Regions from separate parts of the Methylobacterium sp. J-072 genome, predicted to be linked through region 2. Evidence: riboswitches for the same ligand, from Rfam matches in the RefSeq annotation. Region 2 holds a riboswitch; the other holds the start of a gene.

The links. A riboswitch is a leader RNA that binds a small molecule or an ion and turns the genes downstream of it on or off. The one in region 2 is predicted to bind thiamine pyrophosphate.
Region 1: linked by a shared signal. The riboswitch ahead of thiO (glycine oxidase ThiO) and the one ahead of thiC (phosphomethylpyrimidine synthase ThiC) in region 2 are both predicted to bind thiamine pyrophosphate.

What each region holds. Positions count from the first base shown of each region.
Region 1 is NZ_JAKSYK010000192.1:109,589-124,372, reverse strand. Features, by position in the region: gene carB (carbamoyl-phosphate synthase large subunit) at 1-979, opposite strand, end outside; gene MKK67_RS24350 (pseudoazurin) at 1,285-1,719, shown strand; gene MKK67_RS24345 (hypothetical protein) at 1,752-2,129, opposite strand; gene carA (glutamine-hydrolyzing carbamoyl-phosphate synthase small subunit) at 2,253-3,485, opposite strand; gene MKK67_RS24335 (GatB/YqeY domain-containing protein) at 3,678-4,139, shown strand; gene MKK67_RS24330 (BrnA antitoxin family protein) at 4,142-4,456, opposite strand; gene dnaG (DNA primase) at 4,626-6,524, shown strand; gene rpoD (RNA polymerase sigma factor RpoD) at 6,725-8,725, shown strand; gene MKK67_RS24315 (adenylate/guanylate cyclase domain-containing protein) at 8,802-10,061, shown strand; TPP riboswitch at 10,182-10,310, shown strand; gene thiO (glycine oxidase ThiO) at 10,375-11,598, shown strand; gene thiS (sulfur carrier protein ThiS) at 11,595-11,807, shown strand; gene MKK67_RS24300 (thiazole synthase) at 11,810-12,613, shown strand; gene MKK67_RS24295 (thiamine phosphate synthase) at 12,610-13,236, shown strand; gene MKK67_RS24290 (esterase-like activity of phytase family protein) at 13,244-14,599, opposite strand.
Region 2 is NZ_JAKSYK010000131.1:8,244-23,027, forward strand. Features, by position in the region: gene MKK67_RS14900 (S1C family serine protease) at 1-2,105, opposite strand, end outside; tRNA gene MKK67_RS14905 (tRNA-Gly) at 2,717-2,791, opposite strand; gene MKK67_RS14910 (flagellar protein FlaG) at 2,982-3,317, opposite strand; gene MKK67_RS14915 (TY-Chap domain-containing protein) at 3,686-4,090, shown strand; gene thiC (phosphomethylpyrimidine synthase ThiC) at 4,113-5,999, opposite strand; TPP riboswitch at 6,070-6,175, opposite strand; gene MKK67_RS14925 (DUF6516 family protein) at 6,386-6,667, shown strand; gene MKK67_RS14930 (hypothetical protein) at 6,670-7,014, shown strand; gene MKK67_RS14935 (alpha/beta hydrolase) at 7,132-7,971, shown strand; gene MKK67_RS14940 (HNH endonuclease) at 7,994-8,368, shown strand; gene MKK67_RS14945 (acyltransferase family protein) at 8,474-9,535, shown strand; gene MKK67_RS14950 (pilus assembly protein PilZ) at 9,545-9,790, opposite strand; gene MKK67_RS14955 (hypothetical protein) at 9,898-10,380, opposite strand; gene MKK67_RS14960 (ATP-dependent helicase) at 10,598-10,945, shown strand; gene MKK67_RS14965 (transglycosylase domain-containing protein) at 11,086-13,266, shown strand; gene MKK67_RS14970 (DMT family transporter) at 13,277-13,723, opposite strand; gene MKK67_RS14975 (aldo/keto reductase) at 13,835-14,674, opposite strand.

The sequences.
Region 1 (14,784 bases), on a different contig from region 2:
GGAGCACCGCCAGGGATGCGTCGCGCATCACCTGGTATTCCTTGTCGGTGAGCGTCAGGGCCGGGGCGACGGTGATCGAGTCGCCGGTATGCACGCCCATCGGGTCGATGTTCTCGATGGAGCAGACGATGATGCAGTTGTCCGCCTTATCGCGGACGACCTCCATCTCGTATTCCTTCCAGCCGAGGACGCTCTCCTCGATCAGGACCTCGTTGGTCGGGGACGCGTCGATGCCGCGCTCGACAATGTCGAGGAATTCCTCGCGGTTGTAGGCGATGCCGCCGCCGGTGCCGCCCATGGTGAAGGACGGGCGGATGATCGCCGGCAGGCCGACCTCGGCCAGAGCGATCAGGGCCTGCCCAAGGGCGTGCTCGCCGTAGCGCTTGCGCCGCTCGGACTCACCGGATTGCCACTTGCGCTCGAAGGCCGCGATCGCCGCGGCGCGCGCCTGCTGGTCGGGGTTGGCGGCCTCGATCTTGGCGATCTCGGTTAAAAACTTCTCCCGGTCGGCCTTCTTGGCCGCGGAGGCGTTGGCCAGCGCCGATTTCGGGGTGTCGAGCCCGATCTTGGTCATGGCGTCCCGGAACAGGCTCCGGTCCTCGGCCTTGTCGATGGCCTCTGCCGTGGCGCCGATCATCTGCACGCCGTACTTGGCGAGCACGCCCATCTTCTGCAGCGACAGGGCGCAGTTCAGCGCCGTCTGACCGCCCATGGTCGGCAGGATCGCGTCGGGGCGCTCCTTCTCGATGATCTTGGCGACGATCTCCGGGGTGATCGGCTCGACATAGGTCGCGTCCGCCATGTCCGGGTCGGTCATGATCGTCGCCGGGTTCGAATTCACCAGGACGATCCGGTAGCCCTCTTCGCGGAGCGCCTTGCAGGCCTGGGTCCCGGAATAGTCGAACTCGCAGGCCTGCCCGATGATGATCGGCCCCGCACCGACGATGAGGATCGAGGAAATGTCGGTGCGCTTGGGCATCTGCGGCCTTTTCAGGCCAAGCGCGCCCGGTCGGGCACGGCTCGGATCGGCCCTGCTCCCGGACGCGCGTGGCGGGATTGTCGTTGAACGCCGCGTTTACACGGGGGATCGGCGCATTGGAAGGCCGGGGCACGGCGGCCGTTTCCGGACCCTCCGCGCCGGCGCTGGCGAGCCCAGGGCCAAAGTCGAATAATTCTCAAATATCCGAGAGATCATCCGCGGCGTTGCGGAGTCTTTTCGCGGGCCATAAAGCTTTTGCGATCGACGGATCCGCCGATTAAAACAATACCAATTCGAGATAGACGATGATCAGGGAAACGTTCAGTGCGGCGATGCTTCTGCTCGGCGCGGCAGCGGGGGCGCAGGCCACGGAAGTCTCCATCAAGACGCTCAACAGCGGCCCGGGCGGGATGATGGTCTTCGATCCGGCCTTCGTGAAGATTCAACCCGGGGACACGGTGCGGTTCGTGCCGACCGACAAGGGCCACAACGCCGAGCTCATCAAGGGCATGGCGCCCGAGGGCGCGCCGAGCTTCAAGACCGTGGTCGGCAAGGAGGAGACCGTGACCTTCGAGAAGCCCGGCCTCTACGGCTTCAAGTGCGCGCCGCATTACATCATGGGGATGGTCGGCCTGATCGAGGTCGGCGACAAGCCGAAGAACCTGGAGACCGCCAAGGCGGTCCAGCACGGTAAGCTGGCCGCCAAGCGTTTCGAGCCGCTGTTCGAGAAGGTGGAGTAGGGGTCCCGGCGGGGGCGGCCCGCCGCCCCCGCTCAGAACCCGGCGTGGAGCGCGGCGAGCGCCCGGTCGATGGACAGATAAAAGATCCCGAAGGCGACCAGGGCCGCGGCGGCGAATTCCAGTGCCACGTTCGAGAGCGTCTGCGCCCGGCGCAGCATCTCGCGGCCGAAATACAGGGACACCCAGGCGAGCACGAGCACCGCCGGCATGGCGAACAGGTAGGAGACCGTGCTCTCGACCCGGTCGAGACCGGCCGCCGGATCGATCAGGGCGCGGATGTTGCGCACCCACGGGGCATAGAGGGCAGCGTAGAGGGCCGTGGCCCAGGCGAGGCCGGCGGCGATGCCGAGATGGACCATGAACGTGCGGTGCAGACGGGAGAAGTCGTCGCGTGCCTCGTCGATGGTCATCCGGCAATCCCCTTCGGACGAAACCGCCATGCGCGGTCCGTCGAGGGGTTCCTTAGACCTCCGGAATTCGCAGATTCTGTGACCCCGGCGCGGCCTGAATGGGACCGCGCCGCACCTCGCGTATCAGGCGTCGGTGGCCTTCTCCGGCTCGCCGGAGCGCATCAGCGTGACGAAGCGCTCGAACAGGTAGTGGCTGTCGCGCGGGCCGGGCGAGGCCTCCGGGTGGTGCTGCACCGAGAAGGCCGGCCGGTCGGTCAGGGTGAGGCCGCAATTCGAGCCGTCGAACAGCGAGACATGGGTCTCGACCGCGCTCGCCGGCAGGCTCGCGGGATCCACCGCGAAACCGTGGTTCATCGACACGATCTCGACCTTGCCGGTGGTCTTGTCCTTCACCGGGTGATTCGCCCCGTGATGGCCTTGGCCCATCTTCACGGTCCGGCCACCGAGCGCGAGGCCCATGAGCTGGTGCCCAAGGCAGATGCCGAAGGTGGGCACCTTCTCGTCCAGCAGCTTGCGGATCACCGGCACGGCATAGGTGCCGGTGGCCGCCGGATCGCCGGGGCCGTTGGAGAGGAACACGCCGTCGGGCTTCAGCGCCAGGATGTCCTCCGCGCTGGTGGTGGCCGGCACCACGGTGACGTCGCAGCCGGCCTGGGCCAGCAGCCGCAGGATGTTGCGCTTCACGCCGTAATCGATCGCCACGACCTTCAGGCCGTCGCGGGTCCCGCGCTTGCCGTAGCCGTCGCCGAGCGCCCAGATGGTCTCCGACCATTCCGAGGTTTCGCGGCTGGTCACCGGCGGGACGAGGTCCAGGCCCTCCATGGGGGCCAGGGCCGCGGCGCGCGCCTTCAGAGCCTCGCGGTCGAACCGGCCTTCGGGATCGTTGGCGATCACGGCGTTGGGCATGCCGTGGTCGCGGATGCGGGCGGTCAGCGCCCGGGTGTCGATACCGGTGATGCCAACGATCCCGCGGGCGTCGAGCCAGCCGTCGAGATGCGACGAGGAGCGCCAACTCGACGGCTTGGTCACCGCCGAGGCGATCACGGTGCCGCGCACGCCGGAGGCCGGCGCCGCCTCCAGGCTCTCCAGATCCTCGTCGTTGGTGCCGACGTTGCCGATATGCGGGAAGGTGAAGGTGACGATCTGCCCAGCATAGGACGGGTCGGTCAGGATTTCCTGGTACCCGGTCATCGCCGTGTTGAAGCAGACCTCGCCGTCGGCGATGCCGGTCCGGCCGATGCCGAAGCCCTCCAGGATGGTCCCGTCCGCCAGCACCAGCAGGGCCGTCGCAACGGGCTCCGCCCAGGGCTCGGGGGCAGCGGGTTTGGAGGCCTGCGCGGCGGCGTCTTGCAGCATCGGGTCGGTCTCGCTTATGTCCGGCCGAAGGCAGGCACCGCGTTGCGGCGCGCTCGGCTGGCGGCATGATCGTGTGCGGCGCTCTTAACGAGCGGCCCGCGATGGGGTCAATGTGGCCCTGTGGCTGAAGCCGCTCAACACCCGCAAACTGCAGGCCAGCCCCCCGTTTCTCCCGTCGGAAGGTTTATCGAGATGCTGCGCGCCCGCCTCACCACCGAGATGAAGGAGGCCATGAAGGCCGGCGACAAGGACAAGCTCGCCACCGTGCGGATGATCCAGGCCGCCCTCAAGGACAAGGATATCGAGGCCCGCGGCCTCGGCAAGGAGCCGGCCTCCGACGAAGAGATCCTGTCGCTGCTTCAGAAGATGATCAAGCAGCGGACCGAATCCGCTTCGGTCTACGAGCAGGGCGGCCGCCCGGAGCTCGCCGCCAACGAACGCGCCGAGATCGCGATCATCGAAGCGTTCCTGCCCAAGCAGATGGACGAGGCCGAGACCAAGGCCGCGGTCGATGCCGCGATCCAGGAGACCGGCGCCGCCGGTCAGAAGGATATGGGCCGGGTCATCGCCGCGCTGAAGGGCAGCTACGCGGGTCGTATGGATTTCGCCAAGGCGAGCGGGCTGGTGAAGGCCGCGCTGGCGGCGAAGGGCTGAACTCAATCATCACCCCCGCGGGCGATCCGCGCGGCCATGTAGCTCCGCAGCACCGCGTTGATACGGCTCTGAAAGCCGGCACCCTCGTGCTTGAAGAAATCGAGCACGTCGGTGTCGAGCCGGATCGAGACCGGAACCTTGCGCGGGGGCATCATGACCTCGGCGCGCGACCAATCGATATCGGGGGCTGCCGCATCCGGATCCTCCGCCACGGCGGCGGCGATCTCGGCATCGCCGAGGGCGGCGATCCGGTCCCAGTCCGTTCGGCCGACCGTGCAGTCAGTTGCCGAAGCGCGCCGTGTAGGCTTGTCTCTCATGTCGCCTCGCAGAGCTCGCGGAGATGATCCGGCAGGCGCGGGCCATCGAAGATATCGAGGGCATTTCTCCCCGCAATCCCCGCCCAGCCCAACACGTGAATGACCGCGGGAGACTCCACCAGCCCCATCGCGCTATATCCAGCGGTCAGGCAATCGACCCGCAGGCCCCGTGCGCTATCCCCCCCACATCCTGGAAGAGATCCGCGCCCGGCTGCCGGCCTCCTCCGTGGTCGGGCGGCGGGTGCAGCTGAAGAAGGCCGGCCGCGAATGGCGCGGCCTGTCGCCGTTCAACGCCGAGAAGACGCCGTCCTTCTACGTGAACGACCAGAAGCAGTTCTATCACTGCTTCTCCTCGTCCAAGCACGGCGACATCTTCACCTTCCTGATGGAAACCGAAGGCCTGAGCTTCCCCGAGGCCGTGGAGCGGCTGGCGAGCGAGGCTGGCGTCACCCTGCCGGCGCCCACCGAGGACAACCGCGCCAGCGAGCAGAAGCGCGCGGGAGCCATCGAGGTCATGGAGATGGCCGCCCGGTGGTTCGAGGAACGGCTGCGCGCGGGGCAGGGGAGCGAGGCCCGGGCCTATCTCGAACGTCGGGGGCTGAAGGACGAGACCCAGCGGGCCTTCCGGCTCGGCTACGCGCCGAACGAGCGCTATGCGCTCCGCGACCACCTCGCCGGGCAGGGGGTCGACAAGGCGCTGATGGTCGAATTGGGCCTGCTCGCCGGCGGCGAGGATGTCTCGGTCCCGTACGATTATTTCCGCGACCGGGTGATGTTCCCGATCACCGACACCCGCGGCCGGGTCGTCGCCTTCGGGGGGCGGGCGCTCTCCAAGGAGGTGCGCGCCAAGTATCTGAACTCGCCGGAGACGCCGCTCTTCCACAAGGGCCGGACGCTCTACAACCTCCACGGCGCCCGCAAGGCGTCGCACGAACGCGGCTCGATCATCGCGGTCGAGGGCTATGTCGACGTCATCGCCATGACGCTGGCCGGCCATCCCGAGACGGTGGCGCCGCTGGGCACCGCGCTGACCGAGGAGCAGCTGGCCCTGCTCTGGCGCCACGCCGACGAGCCGATCCTGTGCTTCGACGGCGACAAGGCCGGCCAGCGGGCGGCGTTCCGGGCGCTCGACATCGCGCTTCCTGCCCTCGAACCCGGCCGGTCCTTGCGGATCGCTCTGCTGCCCGGCGGCCAGGATCCGGACGACCTGCTGCGCTCGGGCGGTCCCGGGGCGATCGACCAGGTGCTGCAGGCTGCTTTGCCTTTGTCGGAACTGCTCTGGCGCCGGGCGCTCGAATCTGGTCCGGCCGATACGCCCGAGCGGCGGGCCGGGCTGACGCAGACGCTGCGCGCCACCGTCGCCACGATCCGCGACGAGACGGTCAAGCGCTACTACCGCGACGACATCGAGGAGCGGCTGCGCAGCCTGTCGCCCCGCGCCTCGCGTTCGGCCGGGAATGGGCCGAAGGGGCAAGGGCAAGGCCGGCGGTTCGTCCGGCCGGGCGAGCCGGTCTCGCCGCGCATCACCGGCAGCCCCAGCGCATCGATGACCGCCTCGGCGGGCTTCTCCGGCGCGGCGCCGGTCCGCGAGGCGGTGATCGCCGGCACCCTGCTGGTCCACCCCGAAATGCTCGCCGAGTTCGGCGACGAGGTCTCGGAACTCGACTTCGAGGATCCGGACGCCCGGGCGCTCCTGTCGGTCCTGGTCGCATCTGCCGCAGAGGACGGGCAAACGAATGCCGACCTGTTGCAAAGCCGCATCACACGGGCCGGTCTCGCAGAGGCTGCGGAGCGGATTCTCGCGCTGGCACGCTCTCGCGACCGGATTACGCTGTCTCCGCACGCCGATCCGCAGCAGCGCGCGGACGCTCTCAGACAGGCGATGATCTTGCACCGGCAGGCAGGAGCGCTACATAGCGAACTTCGCGAAGCACGGCAGGCGTTTGAGGACGATCCGACCGATGCCGGGTGGGCATGGCTCTGCGAAGTCAAGGCGAGGCTGGAGACCGTCATCGCCGCCGAGGCTGAAGCCGATAAGCCGGTGTCGAGCGACTCGACCGCTGCATGAGGGCTGTGCGATGGCGGTGACGGCGGGCAGAACCCCGCCATAGTTAACAATCGGTCAAGCCTCAGGCTTGCATACGGAACCCGACGACTCAAGGCGTCCGGAGCAATCCGGGGCCACTCGCAAGTATCGCGGCGCCGACGGCGTGGACCGGCCTTCTTCAGGCCTCCGCAGTGCGCCGCATCCGGAACAATAGGCTGATCATGGCGACGAAGGCAACGGAACGGGACGAGACGGACGCTGCCCCCGAGCAGCAGACCGACGGGCCGCTCCTCGACCTGACGGATGCCGCGGTCAAGCGGATGGTCAAGCTCGCCAAGAAGCGCGGCTACGTGACCTACGAAGAGGTCAACGAGGTGCTGCCCGAGGGCCAGTCCGACCCCGACCAGCTCGAGGACGTGCTCTCGCAGCTGTCCGAGATGGGCATAAACGTCGTGGAGGCCGAGGAGACCGACGAGGCGGCCGCCACCGAGAAGACCGCGAACGGCGCCGACGGCGAAGAGGAAGAATCCGAGGGCGGCGAGGTGGCCGAGGTCGCGCCGACGCGCGCCGTCGCGGTCACCACGACCACCAAGGAGCCGACCGACCGCACCGACGATCCGGTGCGGATGTACCTGCGCGAGATGGGCTCGGTGGAGCTCCTGTCCCGCGAGGGCGAGATCGCGATCGCCAAGCGCATCGAGGCCGGCCGCGAGGCGATGATCGCGGGCCTCTGCGAGAGCCCGCTGACCTTCCAGGCGATCATCATCTGGCGGGACGAGCTCGTGGAGGGCAAGGTCCTCCTGCGCGACATCATCGATCTCGAAGCGACCTATGCCGGCCCCGACGGCAAGAACGCCCCGCAGATCGCCGAGGGCGAGAGCGAGGAGGGGGCCGAGGAGGCCGAGCCGCCGGCGCCCCCGGAAGGCGGCGACGACGAGGACGACCTCGAGAACAACGTCTCGCTCGCCGCGATGGAGGCCGAGATCAAGCCGCGGGTCCTCGAGACCTTCGACGCGATCGCCGCGAACTACCGCAAGCTGCGCAAGTTCCAGACCGAGGGCGCCGAGCGCAAGGCCGCCGGCGACAAGAACAGCCCGGCCCAGAACCAGAAGCAGATCGAGCTGAAGGACAGCGTCGTCGCCGACGTGAAGTCGCTGTCACTCAACAACAACCGCATCGAGGCGCTGGTCGGCCAGCTCTACTCGATCAACAAGCAGCTGATCGGCCACGAGGGCCGGCTGATGCGCTATGCCGAGAGCCACGGCGTGGCCCGGGACGAGTTCCTGCGCCACTACCAGGGCTACGAGCTCGATCCGAACTGGATGGAGCGCGTCGGCACGCTGGGCGGCAAGGGCTGGAAGAACCTGGTCGAGCGCGGCTCGAAGCAGGTGACGGAGCTGCGCGCCCAGATCCTCGACCTCGCCTCCGAGACCGGCCTGGAGATCGGCGAGTACCGCCGCATCGTCAACATGGTCCAGAAGGGCGAGCGCGAGGCCCGGCAGGCCAAGAAGGAGATGATCGAGGCCAACCTGCGCCTCGTGATCTCGATCGCCAAGAAGTACACGAACCGCGGACTGCAGTTCCTGGACCTGATCCAAGAGGGCAACATCGGCCTGATGAAGGCGGTGGACAAGTTCGAGTACCGGCGCGGCTACAAGTTCTCGACCTACGCCACGTGGTGGATCCGGCAGGCGATCACCCGCTCGATCGCCGACCAGGCCCGCACGATCCGCATCCCGGTGCACATGATCGAGACGATCAACAAGATCGTCCGGACCTCGCGCCAGATGCTGCACGAGATCGGCCGCGAGCCGACCCCGGAGGAGCTGGCCGAGAAGCTGGCGATGCCGCTGGAGAAGGTGCGAAAAGTCCTGAAGATCGCCAAGGAGCCGATCTCCCTCGAAACCCCGATCGGCGACGAGGAGGACAGCCACCTCGGCGACTTCATCGAGGACAAGAACGTCGTTCTGCCGATCGACGCGGCGATCCAGTCGAACCTGCGCGAGACCACGACCCGCGTCCTGGCGTCGTTGACCCCGCGCGAGGAGCGCGTGCTGCGCATGCGCTTCGGCATCGGCATGAACACCGACCACACCCTCGAAGAGGTCGGCCAGCAATTCTCGGTGACCCGCGAGCGCATCCGGCAGATCGAGGCCAAGGCCCTGCGCAAGCTGAAGCACCCGTCGCGCAGCCGGAAGCTCCGGAGCTTCCTGGACAACTGAGCCCCCGCCGCGGATTCCGCGGCGCCTCTCCTTTGACCGCGTTGCCACCGGGCTGCGCGGACCCCATTGTGGCGCCATGCTCGAACGCCGCCCGCCAACGCCCGGATTGCCGACGGCCTTCGCGGACGGCTCCGAAGCCGACGACGTGCCCTTCGGCGCGCTCCAGCCCTCGGTGGGCATCCGGGACTGGCTGCTGGGCGAGGGCGCCCGGCTGGAGAAGGCCGAAGACATGCTCTCCGGCCTCGCCGAGCGCTTGATCGCGGTCGGCGTTCCGGTGGACCGGGCCTCCACGGCGATCGACACCCTGCACTCGGAATATGCCGGGGTCGGCCGGGTCTGGACCCGGGACGGCGGCACCAGCGTGCGCCTGTTCCCGCACGGGAGCCGCTCGCAGGAAGCCTATCTCAGCAGCCCGTTCCACACGGTCCACGAGACCGGCGAATGGCTGATCCTCGACGTCGCCGAGACGCCGGACGACGCCTACGCGATCATCCCGGACCTGAAGGCCGGCGGCTACACCCACTACGTCGTGGCGCCGCTGTTCTTCACCAACGGCACCAAGAACGGCATCACCTTCGCGACGAAGGCGCCCGACGGGTTCGGTGACGACGACATCGCGATCCTGCGCTTCGTCATGCCGGCTTTGGCCGCGGTCGTGGAGATGCGCGTGCTCAACAAGCAGCTCGACCACGTGCTGCGGCTCTATGTCGGCGACGAGCCGCACCGGGCGATCCTGGCGGGCGACATCCGCCGCGGGCAGGTGACGCGGATCCGCTCGGCGATCCTGTTCGCCGACATGCGCGACTACACGCGCACCTCCGCCGACATGACCCCCGAGGAGGCGGTCGGGCTGCTCAACGTGTTCTTCGATTGCCTGGTGCCGCCGATCGAGCGGGAAGGCGGCGAAGTCCTGAAATACCTGGGCGACGGTCTGCTGGCGATTTTTCGCGAATCCGGGGACGATCTCGGGGGCGCCGCCAAGGGCGCGCTCACGGCCGCCCAGCACGCGCTGGCGGCCCTCGACGAGGCCAATGCCCTGCATCAGTTCGCTGTACCGGTGGCCGCCGGGATCGCGCTTCATCACGGCGAGGCCGCCTACGGCAATGTCGGCTCCGGCTCCCGGCTCGACTTCACGGTGATCGGCCGCGACGTGAACCTCGCGAGCCGCCTGTCACGGCTGAACCGGCAGCTCGGCGAGCCGCTGCTGATGTCGAAGCCGTTCGTGGATTTCCTCTGGGGCGATCCGATCCCACTGGGCGAGCATGTCCTCGACGGGTTCCGCGAGCCCATGGCGGTGTTCCGGCCGAAATTTTTGCGGCCGCGGACGCCGAGCTGATCGGCCCATCGCAACCGGTTTCGTCTTCGGACGCTGACTGCGACCTGCCGATTGTTCTCCCCGCAGGCCCGACCGGCTAGCCCCGGGGTTGACCGGCGCTCTCCGCGCGACCAGATCTATGCCTGTTCCAGGGAGATCCCCGGCAAGGGGCTGAGAAACCGCTGGCACGTCCTCACGGACCTGCGGCGCGGAAATCCTTTGAACCTGATCCGGCTCATACCGGCGTAGGGATTGGACCGCGGCTGCCCGAAAGGCAGGCCACAGCTTCTCACCGAAGCAGACGGCCCGATCTTCGCGACGGAATCCCGCGGAGATGATCTTGGCCTTTGACCGCCCCGTTTCACCGATCGGACGCCGCCGCATCCCGGCCGGTCTCGCCGCGCCGGCTTCGATGCCCGCGCGGGCGGATGTCGCCATCGTCGGCGGCGGGTTGATCGGACTGTCGATCGCGTGGCGTCTGGCCCGGGCGGGCCGCTCGGTGGTCGTCGTCGAGCGCGACACGATCGGCGCGGGCGCGAGCCTCGCCGCCACCGGCATGCTCGCCCCGGCCGCCGAGCACGAGCCCGGCTCGGACCCGCTCCTGCCGCTCGCCCTCGAATCCCTGCGGCTCTGGCCGGGCTTTCGCGATGCGCTCGAAGCCGAGAGCGGCCTGCCAATCGATTACCGGCCCGATGGGACCGTGGTGGTCGCCATCGGCCGCGACGAGGTCGAGCGCCTGCGCTTCCGCTACGACCTGCAACGCCGTTCGGGCCTCGACGCCGCGTGGCTGTCGGGCACCGAGGTGCGGCGCCTGGAGCCGGGCTTACGCCCCTCCGTCACCGCGGGCGTCCATTGCCCGCTGGATCACCAGGTCGATCCCCGCCTCGTCATGGCGGCGCTGGCCGAGGCTTGCCGGCGCGCCGGCGTGACCCTGGTGGAGCATAGTGCGGTGACCGGGCTCGACTGGTCCGGCGGGGCCGTCACCGGCATCCGCGTCGGCGATCAGGGCGTCACGGCCGGCACCGTCGTGCTGGCCTCCGGCGCCTGGAGCGGGGAGGGCGGGCTGCTGCCCGAAGCCCTCGCCCTGCCGGTGCGCCCGCTCAAGGGCCAGTCTCTGGCTTTGCGCACCACCGCCCGCACCGGCACCCTCGGCCGGATGATCTGGACCGAGCAGGTCCACATGGCGCCGAAGAGCGACGGCCAGCTGATCGTTGGCGCCACCGTCGAGGATTGCGGCTTCCGCCCCGGCGTCACCGCCGGCGGCCTCTACGCGCTGCTGGAGGGCGCCCGCCGGGTGCTGCCCGGCATCGAGGAGATGGAGGTCGAGGCCGTGTGGAGCGGCTACCGCCCGACCTCGGACGACGATGCACCGATCATCGACACCCTGGCGCCGGGCCTCGTCGCCGCCACCGGCCATCACCGCAACGGCTACCTGCTCGCCCCGGTCACCGCCGACGCGGTCGCCGCGCTGGTGACGGATGGCGCGCTCCCCGAGATCGCCAGACCGTTCACCCGGGCGCGCTTCGCCCAACCCGAACCCCGGAGGGCCTCGGCATGAAGCTTCTGGTGAACGGCGAGCCGCGCGAGCACGCGGTCGAGACCATCGCGGCCCTGTTCCGGGTCGAGGCCGAGGAGACCGGCATCGAGAGCCCGCAGGGCGTCGCCATCGCGCTGAACGGCCGCGTGCTGCGCCGCCGGGACTGGGACGAGACGCCCGTCGCCGAGGGCGATCGCGTCGAGATCGTCCGCGCCATGCAGGGAGGTTGACCATGGACCAGATCGTCACGCCGCTGCGCCCCGAGGCCGACGCGGACCGCTTCACCGTCGCCGGGGTTGAGCTGTCCTCGCGGCTGTTCATCGGCACCGCCGGCTACCCGACCCAGGCGATCATGCGCGACGCCGTCGCGGTCTCCGGGGCCGAGGTGGTCACCGCCTCGATCCGCCGGGTCTCGCTTCAGGGCCACGGCTCCGACACCGTGCGCATCCTCAAGGGAAAGCGGTTCCTGCCCAACACCGCCGGCTGCGAGACCGCCCGCGACGCGATCATGACCGCGGAGCTCGCCCGCGAGGCGCTCGACACCACCTGGATCAAGGTCGAGGTGATCGGTGACCGCGAGACCCTCTACCCGGATGTGGCCGAGCTGATCGAGGCCTGCCGCCACCTCGTGGATTCGGGCTTCGTGGTCCTGCCCTATTGCAACGACGATCCGGTGGTCTGCCAGCGCCTGGAGGATCTCGGCTGCGCCGCGATCATGCCGATGGGCTCGCTGATCGGCTCCGGCATGGGCGTGGCCAACCCGGCCAATATCGAGCTGATCTGCCGCCGGGCCGGCGTGCCGGTGATCGTCGATGCCGGCATCGGCACGGCCTCCGACGCGGTCATCGCCATGGAGCTGGGCGCGGCCGCTTGCCTGATCAACACCGCCATCGCCAAGGCCGACGACCCGGTGCGGATGGCCCGCGCCATGGGCCGGGCCGTCGAGGCGGGCCGCGACGCGTATTGCGCCGGCCGGATCCCGCGCCGCGGCCGGGCCGACCCGTCGAGCCCACAGCTCGGCCTCGTCGGTTCGTGAGACCGCTGCCGTCCCGCCTGCTCGCGGTGACGGACCGGCACGGGCAGTCCCGTCCCCTGGCCGACACCGTGCAGGCGGTTCTCGACGGCGGCGCCCGCTGGGTCTGGTTCCGCGACCGTGATCTGGATCCGGAAGCACGGCGGCAGCTCGGCACGGATGTCGCCGCCCGGACGCGCGCCGCCGGCGCGTTCCTGACGGTCGGCGGCGATGTCGCGCTGGCCCGCGCGCTCGGCGCCGACGGCGTGCATCTCGGCGGCGGAAGCGGGCCGGAGGCGATCGCAGCGGCGCGCGAGGTTCTGGGACCCGGCGCGCTGATCGGTGTCTCGGTCCACACGCCCGCCGAGGCGGAGATCGCTGCCGCGGCCGGCGCCGACTATGTCACGTTGAGCCCGATCTACCCCACCGCCAGCAAGCCCGGCTACGGCCCGGCCCTCGGCCCGGAGGGCATCGCCGCTTCCCGGCGCACCGGCCTGCCGGTGGTCGCCTTGGGCGGTATCACGGTCGACCGCATTCCCGCGTGTCGGGACGCGGGCGCAGCTGGCGCCGCCGTGATGGGCGGGCTGATGCGCGCCGCCGATCCGGCCGCCGTAGCCCGCGCCTTCCTGGCCGCGTGGGCCGGGTGACCCGCTGCTACTGGGCCGCCAGGAATTCCCCGACATCGAGCAGCACGAACTCGTTGTCGTCCGCCTTCGCCGGGTCGCGGCTCGCCGAGTAGGGCAGGTTGTTGTCGTTGCCGATGATGATGTGCGTAGCATCGACCCGGTCGACGTTCTCGATGGTGAAGAACGGGAAGGCGAGGGCGCCGTCGGTCAGCGGCTTGCGGGCGAGATGCTGCGGATCGGCGATGTGCAGCAGGTCGATCGCGCCGATCTTGCGCACCGGGCTGCCGACATTCCCCTCGTTCATCTCGATCTTGAACACGCGCTTGAACTTGGCCGGCGTCGCGAAGCAATCCGGGCGCTTCTCCCCGGCCGGGCAGGCGCGGTCGGTGGTGCCCTCGTTGTCGTCGCGCTCGATGATGAGGCCGTGGGTCGCGTCGATCAGGTTGAAGTCGCCGATGGCGTTGCCGTTGGCCTCCAGCACGTATCTCCAGGAGCGCCCGGTCCAGCGCGCGCCGGCGACGTCGAATTCGAGGATGCGCAGGAAGGGGCGGCCGTCGGAATCCTGCTCGAACGCCTTCTTGTCGGCGTCCCAGACCGGCCCTTCGAGGAGCGGATAGAGGAATTTGCCGTCCGGCGAGGCGGCCATGCCCTCGAAACCCTTCGAGCGGCGGATCTCGAAGGCCACGGTGCCGCCCGGGACGCCGGGCGTCGTCACCGCGACATGGTCGGGCGAGCGCAGCACCTTTCCGTCGAGCTGCGTCTCGAACACCGCCTCGACCCGGCCGGTCTTGTCGGCGCGGATCAGGTAGGGGCCGAACTCGTCGCCGATCCAGATCTTGTCGCCGACGAACTGAAAGCTCTCGGTGTCGAAGTCGGACCCGGTCAGGTAGCGGGTCGTGGTCGCCTCGTTGGCGATCCGGAACGGCACGCGCTTGTCGGGATCGCGCAGGAACACGGTGCCCAGCCGCTCCACCGTGCCGGCCCTCCAGTTCATGCGGTAATGGTTGAGGTACAGCATGGCGTCCGGCGAATTCGCCTTCGCGCCGAAGCCATTGTCGGTGATGACCCAGAACGTGCCGTCCGGCATCCGCTTGATGCCGGAATGGCCCTGGAGCGGGACGCCCGCCAGGGGCAGCTTCACGCCGGTGGGCCGGCCGTCATCCAGGATCTCGACGGTGCCGGGCTGATCGACCCGCCGGCCGGTGGTAAATTTGCCGGTCACCTTCAGGTCCGCCGGCACATCGGCAGGCGGCGCAACGAAGCTCAGGGCTGGCAGGACGACATGGCCCGCCAAGGTGGCTGGATAAAGGGTCTCGGCGGATGCGCCCGTGACGAGACTGAGGCAGGTCGAGACGAGCAGGGCCGAAAAGCAGGGCGAACGCATCGTGGCAGGATCCAGCGAGGAAGATCCGCCCCATGGCAGAGCCATGCGTCACGTCGGTGACACCGCTGGATGAGCCCCGCACCCATGATGTCAGCACAACGCCACGTGCAAGACGTGACGCACCCGCTTCCGCGTGCGCGTCATCGTCCCGCGCGTCTAGGGCACCGAAAGGGCCGCCGGAGGCG
Region 2 (14,784 bases):
GACACCTCGATGGCCGCGCAGTCCTGGACGACATGGGCGTTCGTCAGCAGGTGGCCAGCGCGACTGATGAAAAAGCCAGTGCCCGATGAGGCCGTATGCGGCTTGGGATGGGGCGACCGGGGAGCGACTGCGGGTGGCGTCGGAACGATCGGAGGCGAGGGTGTGGCCACCGCAACTGCCTGAGGCGGCGGGGCAACTGCGATCGGGGCGATGAATGGCGCGCCCGACATGCTTGCGGCTAGGGACCCCGAAACCAGCACCGCCACGCGCTCCATGTGCAGCCCGGCTTCGGCGGTCTTCCACGTTATGAAGAACCCGAGCGTGCCTCCACCGTCGCGGTGGAAGCGCATGTACCAGTCCAATCCGTCCGCCCCAGACGCCGATATCGCGAAGAAGTCCGGGCGGAGCACCTTATAGTTGATCCGCGCCCCGTCCGCGGCGAGCCGTTCGAGGGCGGTACGGTAGCCATCCTCCAATGCGCTCGGCGTAGCGATGTAACTGAGCGTCACGCGCTTGGCAGAGTCGGTCCAGGTCAAGCCCGAGCCGGTACGCTCCTCGCGCAACCCGAGGCCGAACGGCACCCAGATCGTGCGGCCCCGGGACGGGTGCGACGCCGTCTGAAACCCCCAAATGCGCAACAGCGGCGTAGCCTCGCGCATGAGTCCGGCGGCCTGACCCTCGTCGATCACCCCGGAGACGGGTAGCCCGCTTTGTGATTGATAGCGCACAACCGTCTCGAACAGCCGCTTCGAGAAATCGACATTCGGCACGGCGACCTGTTGGCCGGTGGCGGTCAGCAGCACCTGGAGCCGAATACGCTGGTCGATCGGCAAGGTTTGAAAAGCCGCGGCGGCCACCTCGTACCGGGCCGGTCCCGCGGGCACAGTGATCGCGGGCGGTGCGACTGCCAGCGGCGCCAGCCATGGCGTCGCATAGCCCCCCTCGTTCAGGTGGCGGCGCAAAGCGCTCGGGAAGTCGATCTTGCGTTTGCGCGAGTCTGGGCATTTGGCCAGCGGCAAAGCGACCGTACACTCCTCGTAAGGCCACTCGTCATTGCGGTCGTAGACTTGCAGCATGCGCGCCCACGCCGCTTCTCCGCGGCCGACGAGGATGCTCTGCGCGACCCAACCGCCGAGGAAGTTGTTGTCGCGCCACCGCTCGGGATCGAGGCTGGCAGCGTGCTCCATGCCCGCGAGCCGCTGGCGTTGGTAGCCCGCGAAATCGGCGTGACGCGTCACATCTTCCAGGCGACCGGCGCGTAGCCAGTGGATCTGAGCAGGTGGGTTGGCCGAGGCGTAGGGGCCGAAGGCGTACAGAAAGCTATTGTCGCTGCTAAGCAGTTCGTAGGCGCCATCACCGTCGAGATCCTCGAACGTGTAGCCACCTCCGCCATCCAGCGTCTCGCCGTCCGCGACGAACCAGCGGCCGGTACGCGGGTCCTGCGTTGCGATTTTCGTCACCGTGCAGCAATGCGCGCCACCCCAGAACGATGAGAACACGAGGCTGGGGCGCAGCGAGGCCGGGTCCAGGCGCACGACGGCCAACTCGGCAAAGTCCGAATTCGAATCATCGTCCGTCCCGCGGGTGGACTGATCCAGGGATAAGGTGAAAGCCGCCTGCCCATCCTCGCGGGCCGCCGCGACCGGGTAGCGATCGTTGTCTTTCCCCCTCCCACTCGTGAGGACGACCGACAGGGCGCCGACGCGCAGAACGCTGTCCTGCTTGCCATCGTATTTGGCGATCGGCTCGCCCACCGAGGTCGGAGGCACCCAGACCTGCTCGACGTAGCTATCGCCGCGCGAGAAGATGAAGTCGGTCGGCAAGCCGCCCGCACGCGTGAGACGCTGGCGCAGGGCGCGCGGATCGACGGCGTTCTCCGGCCCGACGACGACCGCGAACCAGCCGTTGGCCGCGCGCATGACACGCACGTTCGCGAACTGCCAACGGTAATGGCGGGCGACACCGATGGCGGAGTCGAGGTCCGGTCGGCTGGCGAGGACGACCCAACGGGCGGAGCCGGAAAGGGTAAAGCTACCTGCGCTGGTGGCCAGCGGCGCCATGGTGAGGAGGAGCGACGCGATGAATGCAGCCCACAACCTAGCCATGCAGATCTCCCGGTCACAACCTGACCGGGTCAGCGCTTCAAATCAATCTCACATCAGCGTGTGCCAACCATCCGGCGGCGACGAATCGATATGACGGTGTCAAATTTCTGAAGCTGCCGAGACTCTCGGTGCCCGGCTGATCTGCCACAGCTTTGGCACACCCCTGGCACACCACCCCTGGACAGAACCGGATCACCGGATCGCCGAGACGCTTAAGTCATTGCTAAATGTAGGGAAAATTGGCGCACCCGACACGATTCGAACGTGTGACCTTTGCCTTCGGAGTGCACTCGCCGAAGGCAACCTTCTTTATAGAATCGGCTCCATCAAAATCCCTTGATGAGAGCCATGATGCCACCGCATCGGACACGCTGTCACCTGAGACTGCGGGCGTGCCGCCAGATGCTGCGGCCACGAAGATCGCGTAGCGTTCGCGAGGTTAATTAGGCGCAATCGGTAAACACGGCCTCAAGCCAGCAGCGCGGGCCTGTTGTGAGTTGCGTTGTGATAATCGCGCCGGAACGAACCTTAATCGACCTAAAATGATCTAAAATCCCGATCGGCCCGACGTGCTTACGATAGAAAAACCCCTGTCGGAACAGAGGTTTGACTGGAGCGGGCGATCGGGATCGAACCGACGACATTCAGCTTGGGAAGCTGACGTTCTACCACTGAACTACGCCCGCGGACACGGCCGGTGCGGTAGTCTCGCGCCCACGAGGCCGGGGCCTCGCGGGTGCTCCGTGCGCCCGTGTACGAGAGCGATCTAGCAGCCCGCCGACGAGTCCGTCAAACACGGTTTTTCGGTTTCCGTATGGCTGCGTGTTCCCAGGTCGGACTGGGGCCAATGGAGCCGCCTCGGCCTGAGCGGGGGGCTCACGCGATCCGGGACAGGTTCCCCGCGGCGGCGTGCGACTCGCGGGCGGCGTCGTAGGCCCGGTTGCGCAGGGCCGTCTCGCTGGGCAGTTGCTCGACGACGTTGCCGGACCGGGAGTCGACCACCTGGAACACGATCGAGCTCGTGTCCGGATCCTGGATGTAGCGCGCCTTGTCGCCGGTCGGGGTGATGTCGAGCCTGACCGCAGGCTCCAGCGGGGCGGTGGCGGCTTGGGCCGGCGTCGTTTCCTGAGTGGCGGCCGGGGCGGCCGACGCCGCGAGCGATTCGAGACCCTGCGGCCCCGGCGTCGTCGCGTTGAGCGGACGGATATCCATGGCTGATCTCCTGCGATCCTGTGATCGAGGGATTCAGCGGTTCTGCCGCCTAAGCGTCCGTTAACGGACGCCCCCGGCGCAGGGGATGGTTGCGCGGCAGCCCGAGTCGCGATGAAGATCCCGTTACCGGAACGGCATCATTTTGCGATTCGTCCAGTCATTGATCCCGCCTGTCGCGCGGGTGGGGCGATCCGTGTCGCTGTTGCGCCACGGGGCACGGCACGCGTCCGGAGGTATCCATGCGCTGGACCCGAATGGCGATGGCGCTTCTGGTTGCGGCGTTTGCCGAGGCACCAGCGGGCAGCGTGCAGGCGCGATCAGGATTATCACCCCGGGAGGCGTTCATCCAGCAGCATCGCTGCGAGGTCGTGGCGCGCCTCGACGCGATCCATCGGCGCGGACCCATCGAAACGTCGCGTGATCGCTTCATCGTCGTGGCGCTGCGCGATCGGCCGATGCACTACGTCCAGTGCATCTTCCAGCCCTTCGATACCGCGATGCTGTGCGAAGCCTCGTCGGGCGCCTACGGGAAACCGGGTTTTCGGCTCCAGGCGCAATCCCAGGCCGCCCTCCGGGCCCTTCAGTATGCGCAAGCCGACGGAGGAGCGAATTTCTCGCGCACCGTCATCCTCGGAGATCCTCCCGATGTCGGCATCGCCGCCGAACTGATGCTCGCGGCGCTCTACGATGCCTACGGGGCCGAGCTGGACTCGGCGATCGCGATCACGGCGCCGCGCGGCGGCGGCGCCGGATGCGGCACGCCCACGTCCTGAGCGGACGGGGCGTGCCGGCTCCTCATTCGGCGGCGTCGATGTAGAGCTTGCCGCCCTCCGCCAAAAACTCCTGCGACTTCGCCCGCATGCCGGCCTCGGCCTCGGCCTTCGACATCGCGGGCGACGCGCCCACGACCTCGCCGGCCTCCTCCATCGCCAGCACCTCGGCGCGCAGGTCCTGCGTGATCTTCATCGAGCAGAATTTCGGCCCGCACATCGAGCAGAAATGCGCGACCTTGTGGGCGTCCTTCGGCAGGGTCTCGTCGTGGTAGCGGCGGGCCGTATCCGGATCGAGGCCCAGGTTGAACTGGTCCTCCCAGCGGAAGTCGAACCGGGCACGGCTGAGCGCGTCATCGCGCAGCTGGGCGGCCGGGTGGCCCTTGGCGAGGTCGGCGGCGTGGGCGGCGATCTTGTAGGTGATCACGCCAGTCTTCACGTCGTCCCGGTCCGGGAGCCCGAGATGCTCCTTCGGGGTGACGTAGCAGAGCATCGCGGTGCCGAACCAGCCGATCATGGCGGCGCCGATGCCCGAGGTGATGTGGTCGTAGCCCGGGGCGATGTCGGTGGTCAGCGGGCCGAGGGTGTAGAACGGTGCCTCGCCGCATTCCCGCAGCTGCTTCTCCATGTTGACCTTGATCTTGTGCATCGGCACGTGGCCGGGGCCCTCGATCATCACCTGGCAGCCCTTGTCCCAGGCGATCTTGGTGAGCTCGCCCAGCGTCTCCAGCTCACCGAACTGCGCGGCGTCGTTGGCGTCGGCGATCGAGCCCGGACGCAGGCCGTCGCCGAGCGAGAACGACACGTCGTAGGCCCGCATGATGTCGCAGATCTCGTCGAAATGCTCGTACAGGAACGATTCCCGGTGCCCGGCCAGGCACCAGCGCGCCATGATCGAGCCGCCGCGCGAGACGATGCCGGTGACCCGCCGGGCGGTCAGCGGCACGTAGGCCAGCCGCACGCCGGCATGGATGGTGAAGTAGTCGATGCCCTGCTCGGCCTGCTCGATCAGCGTGTCCTTGAAGACTTCCCAATCGAGCTTGAGCGGATCGCCGCCGACCTTCTCCAGCGCCTGGTAGATCGGCACGGTCCCGATCGGCACCGGGCTGTTGCGGATGATCCACGAGCGGATGTTGTGGATGTTGCGGCCGGTGGACAGGTCCATGACCGTGTCGGCGCCCCAGCGGATCGACCAGACCAGCTTTTCGACCTCCAACGCGGCCGACGACGTGACCGCCGAGTTGCCGATATTGGCGTTGATCTTGACCAGAAAATTCCGGCCGATCGCCATCGGCTCCAGCTCGGTGTGGTTGATGTTGGCCGGGATGATCGCCCGGCCGCGGGCGATCTCGTCGCGCACGAATTCGGGGGTGATGAACGGCGGCACGGAGGCCCCGAAGCTCTGGCCGTCGGCGAGGGTGGCCTCGGCGCCGGCCAGCATCGCGTCGCGGCAGGCGTTCTCGCGGTGGGCGACGTAGATCATCTCCTCGGTGATGATCCCGGCGCGGGCGAACTCGTACTGCGTCACCATCTGGCCAGGACCGGCCTTCCGGATCGTGCGGGCGGCGGGGCAGGGGTCCACGAGCTTGTCGCCGGCGAAGCCGTTATCCTCGGGCTTGACCGCCCGGGGCTCGACCGCGGTGTAGCCGCGCGCCGCGATCCAGGGCTCGCGCACGCCGGGCAGGCCGGCGGTGAGGTCGATGCGCGCGTCGGTCTCGGTATAGGGGCCCGACGGATCGTAGACCCGCACCGGCTCCTCTTTCGGATCGGACAGGACGATCTCGCGATAGGGCACGCGGATGTCCGACCGGCCGGCCGGGCTCGCATAGACCTTGCGCGATCCGGTGACCGGACCCGTGGTCACGGTCTCCGGGCTGCCTTTCACGTCCTTGGGGAGAACGGGTGCGTTCATCGTGGGCCTCTCCTCGTGTTGGAGCGTTCCGGACCACGCGATGGCTGAGATGAGATCCGGCCGCACGCAGGCAGCCGCAGGTTCCCGTCCCTCCGCCGGTATGAGCCGGATCAGGTTCAAGGGTCAGGGCAGCGTGCCCAATCTCAGCCCTCTACAGGGCCCCCCTCGGAACGGTTCAAGACTCGGCTCCGCCAAAGGGTTTGTCAATGCTGTGCTGAGGGGAGGGGCTGACATGATCGCACGGTTCGGCACGGTAGCGGGGCGGACCACCGCGCGGCTCGCCGCCGGGATCGGATCACCGCTGCCGGGATAGGGGAACGCTCCTCTCCGAATGCCTGTTGGCACGCTTGCCAACGACCTGGTCCGTTGGCATTCTCGCCAACGTCATGGACGCCGCGCTGCTGTTCAGGGAACGGATCGAGGTCACGGCCGATCGGTCGTTCGCCGAACTCGTCGTTTGGAGGGTGCCGTCTCCGGTTCGTGGAAGCGCCCACGGCTTCAAGTATCGGCTCGCTTTCGTGGTCGAGGGTGCTTGCGTGCTCCGCTACGACAACGAGGCCGGGAAGGGCGACCACAAGCATATCGGCGAGCGGGAAGTGCCTTACACCTTTACAAGCCCAGAGGCCCTGATGGCGGACTTCTGGGCCGATGTCGCATCCTGGAGATGACCATGAAGACCGTGACCATCGGTGTCTCCACCATCGAAGACAGCACTGTCCGGGCGCTGGCGGCTTTCCGCGGCGAGGAGCAGGGCGCCTTCATCTCGTTTCCGACGGTCGAGCGGTTGTGGACCGTCCTGACGCCCCGCCGCTGGGAGCTGATCCGGATTCTGGCCGGGCAGGAACCGATGTCGCTGCGGGCCGTGGCGCGCTTGCTGGATCGCGACGTCAAGAACACGCATGGCGACGTGCACGCGCTGCTGAACGCGGGCGTCCTGGATCGTACGGAGGACGGGCGGATCGTGTTTCCCTACGACACCGTGCATGTCGACTTCACGATCCGGAAGGCGGCTTGATGCACGGCTTGGTCGAGCGCGCGCAATAGGTTGGGGCTGCCCAGCCTCCGATCGGCCTCGCCTCCTGAGATGGGCGAAACGCGGCTATCAAGGTCTCTCAGCCCAGTCTCCAAAAAAATGTGGATCCTGCTTCTGCTGCTGGCCATCGTGGCCCTGGTCTATCTGGCCGCGCTGGTGGCTCTGGCCGTGTTCCAGCGGCGGCTGATCTATCCGGGAGCGGCCTGGGCGGGTGAGCCGGCAGGCGACCGGTTCGCCCCGCCCGGGACAGAGCCGATCACCCTGACCACCGAGGATGGCGAGCGGCTCTTCGCCCTGTGGCGGGCGCCGCGGCCGGGATGCGGGGTGGTGGTGAGCTTCCACGGCAACGGCTCCCGGCCCGAGCCGCATGCCGCCCGCTTCGCCGCCGATCCCTGGCTTTCGGCCGGCTGGGGCGTGCTGGCGCCGGCCTATCGCGGCTATCCCGGCTCGACCGGATCGCCGAGCGAGGACGGGCTGATCCGCGACGGGATGGCGGCAATCGCGGCCGCGATGGCGCGTGCGCCGGGCGCGCCGATCCTGCTGCACGGGCATTCCCTGGGGGCGGCCGTCGCAGTGGCGATGGCCGAGCGTATCGCGTCGGTCGGGCTCTATCTCGAAGCGCCGTTCGACTCCCTCACCCACACCGTGCGGCTGCATGTCCCGCTGGCCCCATCCTGGCTCCTGCGCGACACGTATCGTTCGGACCTGCGCATCCGCGGCGGGACCGAGCCGGTCCTGATCGTCCAGGGCAAAGACGACCCGGTGGTGCCGGCCAAGCTCGCCCGGGCGCTGGCCGCGGCGGCGGGCCCCCGGGCGCGGTTCGCGTTCATCCCGGGCGATCACGTCTCGATCTTCGGAATCCGGGACCGCGAGGCCGAGGCGACGTTTCGCGGGCGCGTCGGGCCGGCCTGTCTCGCTGCGGACAGCGCCGTGCCTTGATCGGGATGGAAGGAGGGATCGCTTGGTCGGACGCCGCTCCCGGCGCTGGAACGCCGACGATCCGGATATGCCGGGCGCCGCCCCCCGGGCGGATCCGGTCTGCCCGCTCTGCGGCCGGCCGATCCCGCCGCGCGCCCGCTCCAGCCTGCATCACCTCACCCCGAAGCTGAAGGGCGGGACCCACCAGGGCACGGTGCGGCTGCACCAGATCTGCCATTCGGCGATCCATGCCCGCTACAGCGAGGCCGAGATCGCCAAGCGCCTCGCCGATGTCGAGGCTTTGCGGGCCGATCCCGAGATCGCGCGCTTCCTGGTCTGGATCCGCGGCAAGCCCGACGATTTCCACGCCGCCACCCGCATGACCCGCGACCGCCGGACGGGCCGGCGCCGGGATTGAGCCGGCCGTTTACCCGGCGCTCAGCACGTCCGCAGGTTCCGCGGCCGGGCAGGCAGCCCCGTCAACCTTGCCGCTCCACACTCGCCTCGGTCGCGGAGTTGAACGATGGGCGGGGTAGGGGACGGCCGGCTGGCCTGGGTCGATGTCGCCAAGGGGATCTGCATCCTCTTGGTGGTGATGATGCATTCCGTCATCGGCACCGGCGCCGCGATGGGCGGGGAGGGGTTCCTCCACCCGGTGGTGGCCTTCGCCAAGCCGTTCCGGATCCCGGATTTCTTCCTCCTGTCCGGCCTGTTTCTGGGCCGGGTGATCGACCGGGATTGGCGCCTGTTCGCCGACCGCCGGGTGGTGCATTTCGCGTACTTTTACCTGCTCTGGCTCGTGATCCAGTCGACGGCCCGTTACGGCAGCATCGTCGGCGAATCCGGGCCTGGGGCCTTCGCCGCGCATCTCGCCCATGCGCTGGTCGAGCCGTATTCCAGCCTGTGGTTCGTCTACCTGCTGGCCGTCTTCTCGGTGGTGACCAAGGCCCTGCGCCGGTGCCCGGGGACGCTGCTGCTCGGTGGCGCCGCCCTGCTGCAGATCGCCGACATCCGGAGCGACGCGACCCTGATCGAGGAATTCTGCGGCCGCTACGTCTACTTCGTGGCGGGTTATCTGTTCGCGGGCCGGATCTTCGCCCTGGCCGACACCGCACGCCGGCACGTCGGCCTCGCGCTCGGCGGTCTCGCCGCCTGGGCTTTACTGGAAGGCTGGCTCGCTCTGACGGCCACCGGGAATCCGGTCTACCCGACCCTCGCCACCCTGCCACTGGTCAGCCTCACCCTCGGGGCGGCGGGTGCCCTGGCGATCGTGGTCGCGGCGGCGCTGATCGAACGGGCGGGCGGCGTCGTGGCCGAGGGCCTGCGGACCTGCGGCCGGCGCTCGATCGTGATCTATCTCGCCTTCTCGCTGCCGATGGCTGCGACCCGGGAAGTCCTCGTCCGCACCGGGCTCGTCACGGATATCGGCCTCGCCGGCCTGCTCGTGATGGCCGCGGCCCTGCTGCTGCCGCTGGCCCTGGAACGGATGGTGCGGGACACGCCGCTCAAGCTGCTGTTCGTGCGCCCAAAACTGTTCCGGCTGGCGGCCGGGCCGCGCCCGCGCTCCACCCTCGCGACGACGTGAGCGAGCGGTTCAGCCCTCGAAGGCGACGCCGATGCGACGGCTCTTCCGCCACGCCACCGCGGCCGGCCGCGGGTCAGCGCCATCGGTGAGGCGGATCGGGAAGCGGTCGGGCACCGCCTGATCGCTCTCGACCTCGATCTGGGCACCCGTCTCGGTCGCGTCCCAGACCAGGCAGCCGACCTCGCCGCAGGCGAGCAGCAGCGTGCCGAACGTGAACGCATTCTTGCGGAATGCCCCGCGGCGATCCTCCGTCATCGCTCTCTCCACCCGGCCCGCGACGCCATGGCTCGCAGACCGGACGATGCCGGAGGGTGGTTAACAGCCCGGATATGGTGGCGCGACTGTTTTGGGCCGCAAAACGATCAATACTCGTCCCGGTCGTCCCGGTAGCTGCGCCGCCGCGGAACGTCGTCATCGTCGTCGTAGGACCGGCGCGGCCGCGGGCGGTCGTAGTCCCGGCCGTAGCGGTCGTCGTCGCGCCGCCGATAGTCGTCGCGTCGGCGGTCGTCGTAACCCTCGTCGCGGTCCCGGGGGGCGACACCGCCGCCGCGGGTCTCGCTCAGGCGCGGCGCGTACCAGCAACTCTTCGGCTGGCCCGGGGCGGGATCGCCGAACGTCTGGCTGTTGCACGGGACCATGCCGCCCTGCGGAAACGGCCGGCCGTTGGTCTTGCCGGGCACGCCGTAATAGACGTTGGTGGGGTAGGGCATCCGGCAGACCCCGCCATCCTGGGCGCAGGCGACCAGATTCACCGTGTCGAGCTGCTCGACCCGCGCCGAGGCCGGCCCCACCAGCACCGAACCGAGCAAGAGGCCCCCCAGGGCCACGGCAATCCTGCAACGCACGTCGTCGATCCCTTTTTTACCGATGAGCGCGGCCTCGATATCGCGGCGCGGTGGCTTCCGGCTAGAGCCCGGCACCGGTATGGCGAACCCATGACGGTCCGCACGCGGCCGCAGGCCGGGACCGAAACTTTTGTGACAGGGATCGGGCGCGCGCCGGGTTGTGCACCGGGAGGCGCGCCGGGAGGAATCAATGCGGGATGCGTCGGCGCAGGAGCTCATGATCCTCAGCGCACTGCAGGAATGCCGGCTCCAGCTCGAGACCGCCCGCCGGGACGAGGCGAGCCGGGCCGTCGTCCGACTCGAACTCGACGCTGCCCTGCGACGGGAAGAGGCGCTGAAATCCGAGATCGTGCACGAGCGCGAGCGCACCGAGGCGGTGCGGGTCGTCCTGCTGGCGCTCACGGCCAGCATCGGCCGGTTCGGCCTGCGCCGGAAGCTGTTCACGGCGCGCATCGCCCGCCTCGGCCGCGAGACGCCGGATTCCGGCCCGCAATCGGTCCGGCACCCCGTGCTGCTCGCCGAGGCGCGGCGGGTGCTGGGCCAGGACCCGACGGCGCCCGGTTGAGGGCTAATCCCGTCCGTCCACCCGGGTCGGGTGCTGAACGGAACGCTAACGACCCCTTAAACCGCCGCATTTAGCGTGCGGTAACCGGGCTGCACCGCAATGCACGCGCGTCGGTGTCGGATCGTTCGAAGACGGGATGCATGGCCAAGGGTCGGGGCAGGATGGAGCCGAATTTCGACGTGCCGGAAGGGCGCGTCCGGGATCGCGGCGAACTCGACCTGCGCTTGTCCCGGGACGACCGGGCTGGGACAGGAGAGCGCGTGGGCAAGCGAGCGGACGAGACGGCGCGGGCCCCGACCAAGACGACGGCGCGCCGGACCCAAAAGAAATCCGGCCGGCGTCGGCGCTCGTGGCTCGGCCGGATCGTCTACGGCACCGTGGTGCTCGGCCTGTGGGCGGTGATCGGCATCGCCGGGCTGATTGCCTACCATGCCTCGCAGCTGCCGCCGATCGACCAGCTAGCGGTGCCCAAGCGCCCGCCGAACATCGCCATCCTGGCGAGCGACGGCTCGCTGCTCGCCAACCGGGGCGAGACCGGCGGACGGGTGGTCTCGATCAAGGAGCTGCCGCCCTATCTGCCGCGGGCCTTCGTGGCGATCGAGGACCGGCGCTTCTACCAGCATTTCGGCGTCGATCCGGTGGGCATCCTCCGGGCGATCGGCCAGAACCTGACCCGGCGCGGCGTCGCGCAGGGCGGCTCGACGCTGACCCAGCAGCTCGCCAAGAACCTGTTCCTGACGCCCGAGCGCTCCGCCTCGCGAAAAATCCAGGAGGCGATCCTCGCGCTGTGGCTTGAGCACAAGTACAGCAAGGACGAGATCCTCGAACTGTACCTGAACCGGGTCTATTTCGGCGCCGGCGCCTACGGCGTCGAGGCCGCGGCGCAGCGCTATTTCGGCAAGCCCGCCAAGGAGGTGTCGCTGGCCCAGGCCGCAATGCTCGGCGGCCTCGTGCAGGCGCCCTCGCGTCTGGCGCCGAACCGCAACCTGCCCGCCGCCCAGGCCCGCGCCGCGCAGGTGCTCGCCGCCATGCAGGAGCTCGGCTTCGTGCCGGCGCAGGACGCCAAGGTGGCGCTGGCCCAGCCGGCCCGGCCCGCCAACGCCCGCGGTGGCGGCTCGGCCAACTACGTCGCCGACCTCGTGATGGACGTGCTCGACGATTACGTCGGCAAGTTCGACACCGACATCACGGTGCAGACCACCGTGGATACGGGCCTCCAGGCCCTGGCCGAGAAAGCGCTCACCGACGAGCTGAACGCCAGGGGCACGCGCTTCAATGTCGGCCAGGGCGCCCTGGTCTCGATGCGACCCGACGGGGCGATCCGCGCCCTGATCGGCGGGCGTGATTACGCCCAGAGCCAGTTCAACCGGGCGACCACGGCCAAGCGCCAGCCCGGCTCCTCGTTCAAGCCGTTCGTCTACCTCGCCGCCGTGGAGCACGGCGCCACCCCCGAAACGGTCAAGGACGACGCGCCGATCCGGATCGGCAACTGGGCGCCGGAGAACTACTCCCACCGCTACGACGGCCCGGTCACCCTGCGCACGGCGCTGGCGCATTCGCTCAACACGGTGGCGGTGCGGCTCGGCCAGGAGGTCGGCCCGAAGACGGTGGTGCAGACGGCGCAGCGGCTGGGCATCACCTCGCCGCTCCAGGCCAACGGCTCGATCGCGCTCGGCACCTCGGAGGTGACCCTGCTGGAGATGGTCGGCGCCTACGGGGCCTTCGCCAATGGCGGCACCGGGGTGATCCCCTACGTGGTCACCTCGGTGAAGAGCGCCGCCGGCACGGTGCTGTACAAGCGCTCCGACAACGGCCTCGGCCGGGTCATCGACGCCAATGCCGACGGCATGATGAACGCCATGATGCACGAGACCTTCGTCTCGGGCACCGCCAAGAAGGCCGACATCCCGGGCTGGGAGCTCGCGGGCAAGACCGGCACCACCCAGGATTTCCGCGACGCCTGGTTCATCGGCTACTCGGGCACCCTCGTCACCGGGATCTGGCTCGGCAACGACGACGGCGAGCTGACCAAGAAGGTCACTGGCGGCAACCTGCCGGCGGAGATCTGGAAGACCTACATGACCCAGGCGCTCAAGGGCCAGAACCCGGTGCCGCTGCCGGGCCTGAACCGCTGGCGCAAGCCGCCGCCCGAGACCACCGCCTCGGTGGCGAGCGCGGCGCCGAGCGCCCCGACCGACATCCTCGGCCAGATTTTTGGGGATCCGGCCGCCCAGGCGCCCCGCCAGCAGGCCCCGGCGCGCCGGGCGGCGCCGAAGGATGACCGCAACTTCGTCGAGAAGCTGTTCGGGATTGGGGACTAGCCGGTCCCGGTCAGCGCCGGATCAGGACGACGCCGCCGATCAGGAGCGCGACGCCCAGTGCGCGCGGCAGGTCGATCGGCCGCTGCGCGAGGCCGATCCAGCCGTAATGGTCGAAGATCACCGAGGCCAGCATCTGGCCGGTGACCAGGAGCGCCAAGAAAGTTCCGGCCCCGAGCTGCGGGACGAGTACGATCCCGAGGCCGATGAAGATCGCCCCGAACAGCCCGCCGCTCCAGGCCCACCACGGGATCCGCGCCAGCACGCCGGCGGACGGGATCGGGTCGCGGGCTGCGAGGGCGACGACGACCATGCAGGCCACCCCGACCGTGAAGCTCACGACGCCCGACAACGCGGCCGAGTTGAGGGCCGTGCGCAGATTCGCGTTCAGCGCCTGCTGGATGACGATGCTGACGCCCGCCGCGAGGGCAAGAGCTGAGGGGAGGAGTAGCTTCAGCATCTGGGGCGGGCGCTTTCGGACGGCGCTGGCGTAACGGCCGCGGTTCGGAGGCGGTACCGCGATTCCTCGGCCCTCGCCAACCTGCCACGCTGTGCCGATCTTCTCCGCCCCTTACAGCATCGGCAGCATCCGCGGCCGCTTCCCCCGGGGGAAATGCGCGTCGATCATGGCGAGCTCGGCCGGGCCGAGATGCAGGTCGGCGGCGCCGGCATTCTCGATCGCCCGGGCCGGGCGACCGGTCTTGGGGATCGTGAAGGTGCCGGGCAGCCGGGTCAGGAAGGCCAGGGCCACCGCGTAGGGCGTCGTGCCGTGGGCTCGGGCGATGCCGTCGAGGACCCGGCCGCCGGCGCTGGCCGGGTCGGGGAAATCGCCGCTGCCGAACGGCGAATAACCGACCATCGCCACGCCGTGCGTCTCGCACCAGGGCAGCACCGCGTGCTCGATCGCCCGCTCGTTGAGATGGTACAGCACCTGGTTGCAGGCGATCCGGTCCGGCCCGGCGATGGCGAGCACCCGGTCGAGGTCGTCGACGTCGAAGTTGCTCAGCCCCCAGGACAGGATCTTGCCGGCCCGGCGCAGGTCCTCGAACCCCGCGATCGTCTCGGCCAGGGGATGCTGCCCGGGCCAATGCAGCAGGTAGCTGTCGAGCCGGTCGGTCTTCAACCGCTTCAGCGAGGCCTCGCAGGCCCGGACGACGCCCCGGCGCGTGGCGTTGCCCGGGACCACCTTCGAGACGAGAAAAACCTCCTCGCGGCAATCCGCGATGGCCTCGGCCACGATCGCCTCGGCGTCGCCGTACATCTCGGCCGTGTCGATATGGGTCATGCCGGCATCGATGCCGGCCCGCAGGGCACGCACCGCGTCGGCCCGGTCCGAGCCGTCGATGTGCCACGTGCCCTGTCCGATGACCGGCACCGAGACGCGCGTCGCCCCAAAGCTCCTGGCGTGCATGGCAGCGCTCCCTTCCCGGCTGGGTGGGGTCTCGTTCTCGATCGTCGGCCCGCCCGCTTGGGCCGAGCCGGCGTCCCCACCCCGCTGCGCCTTACTCGCGCCATCTTGGG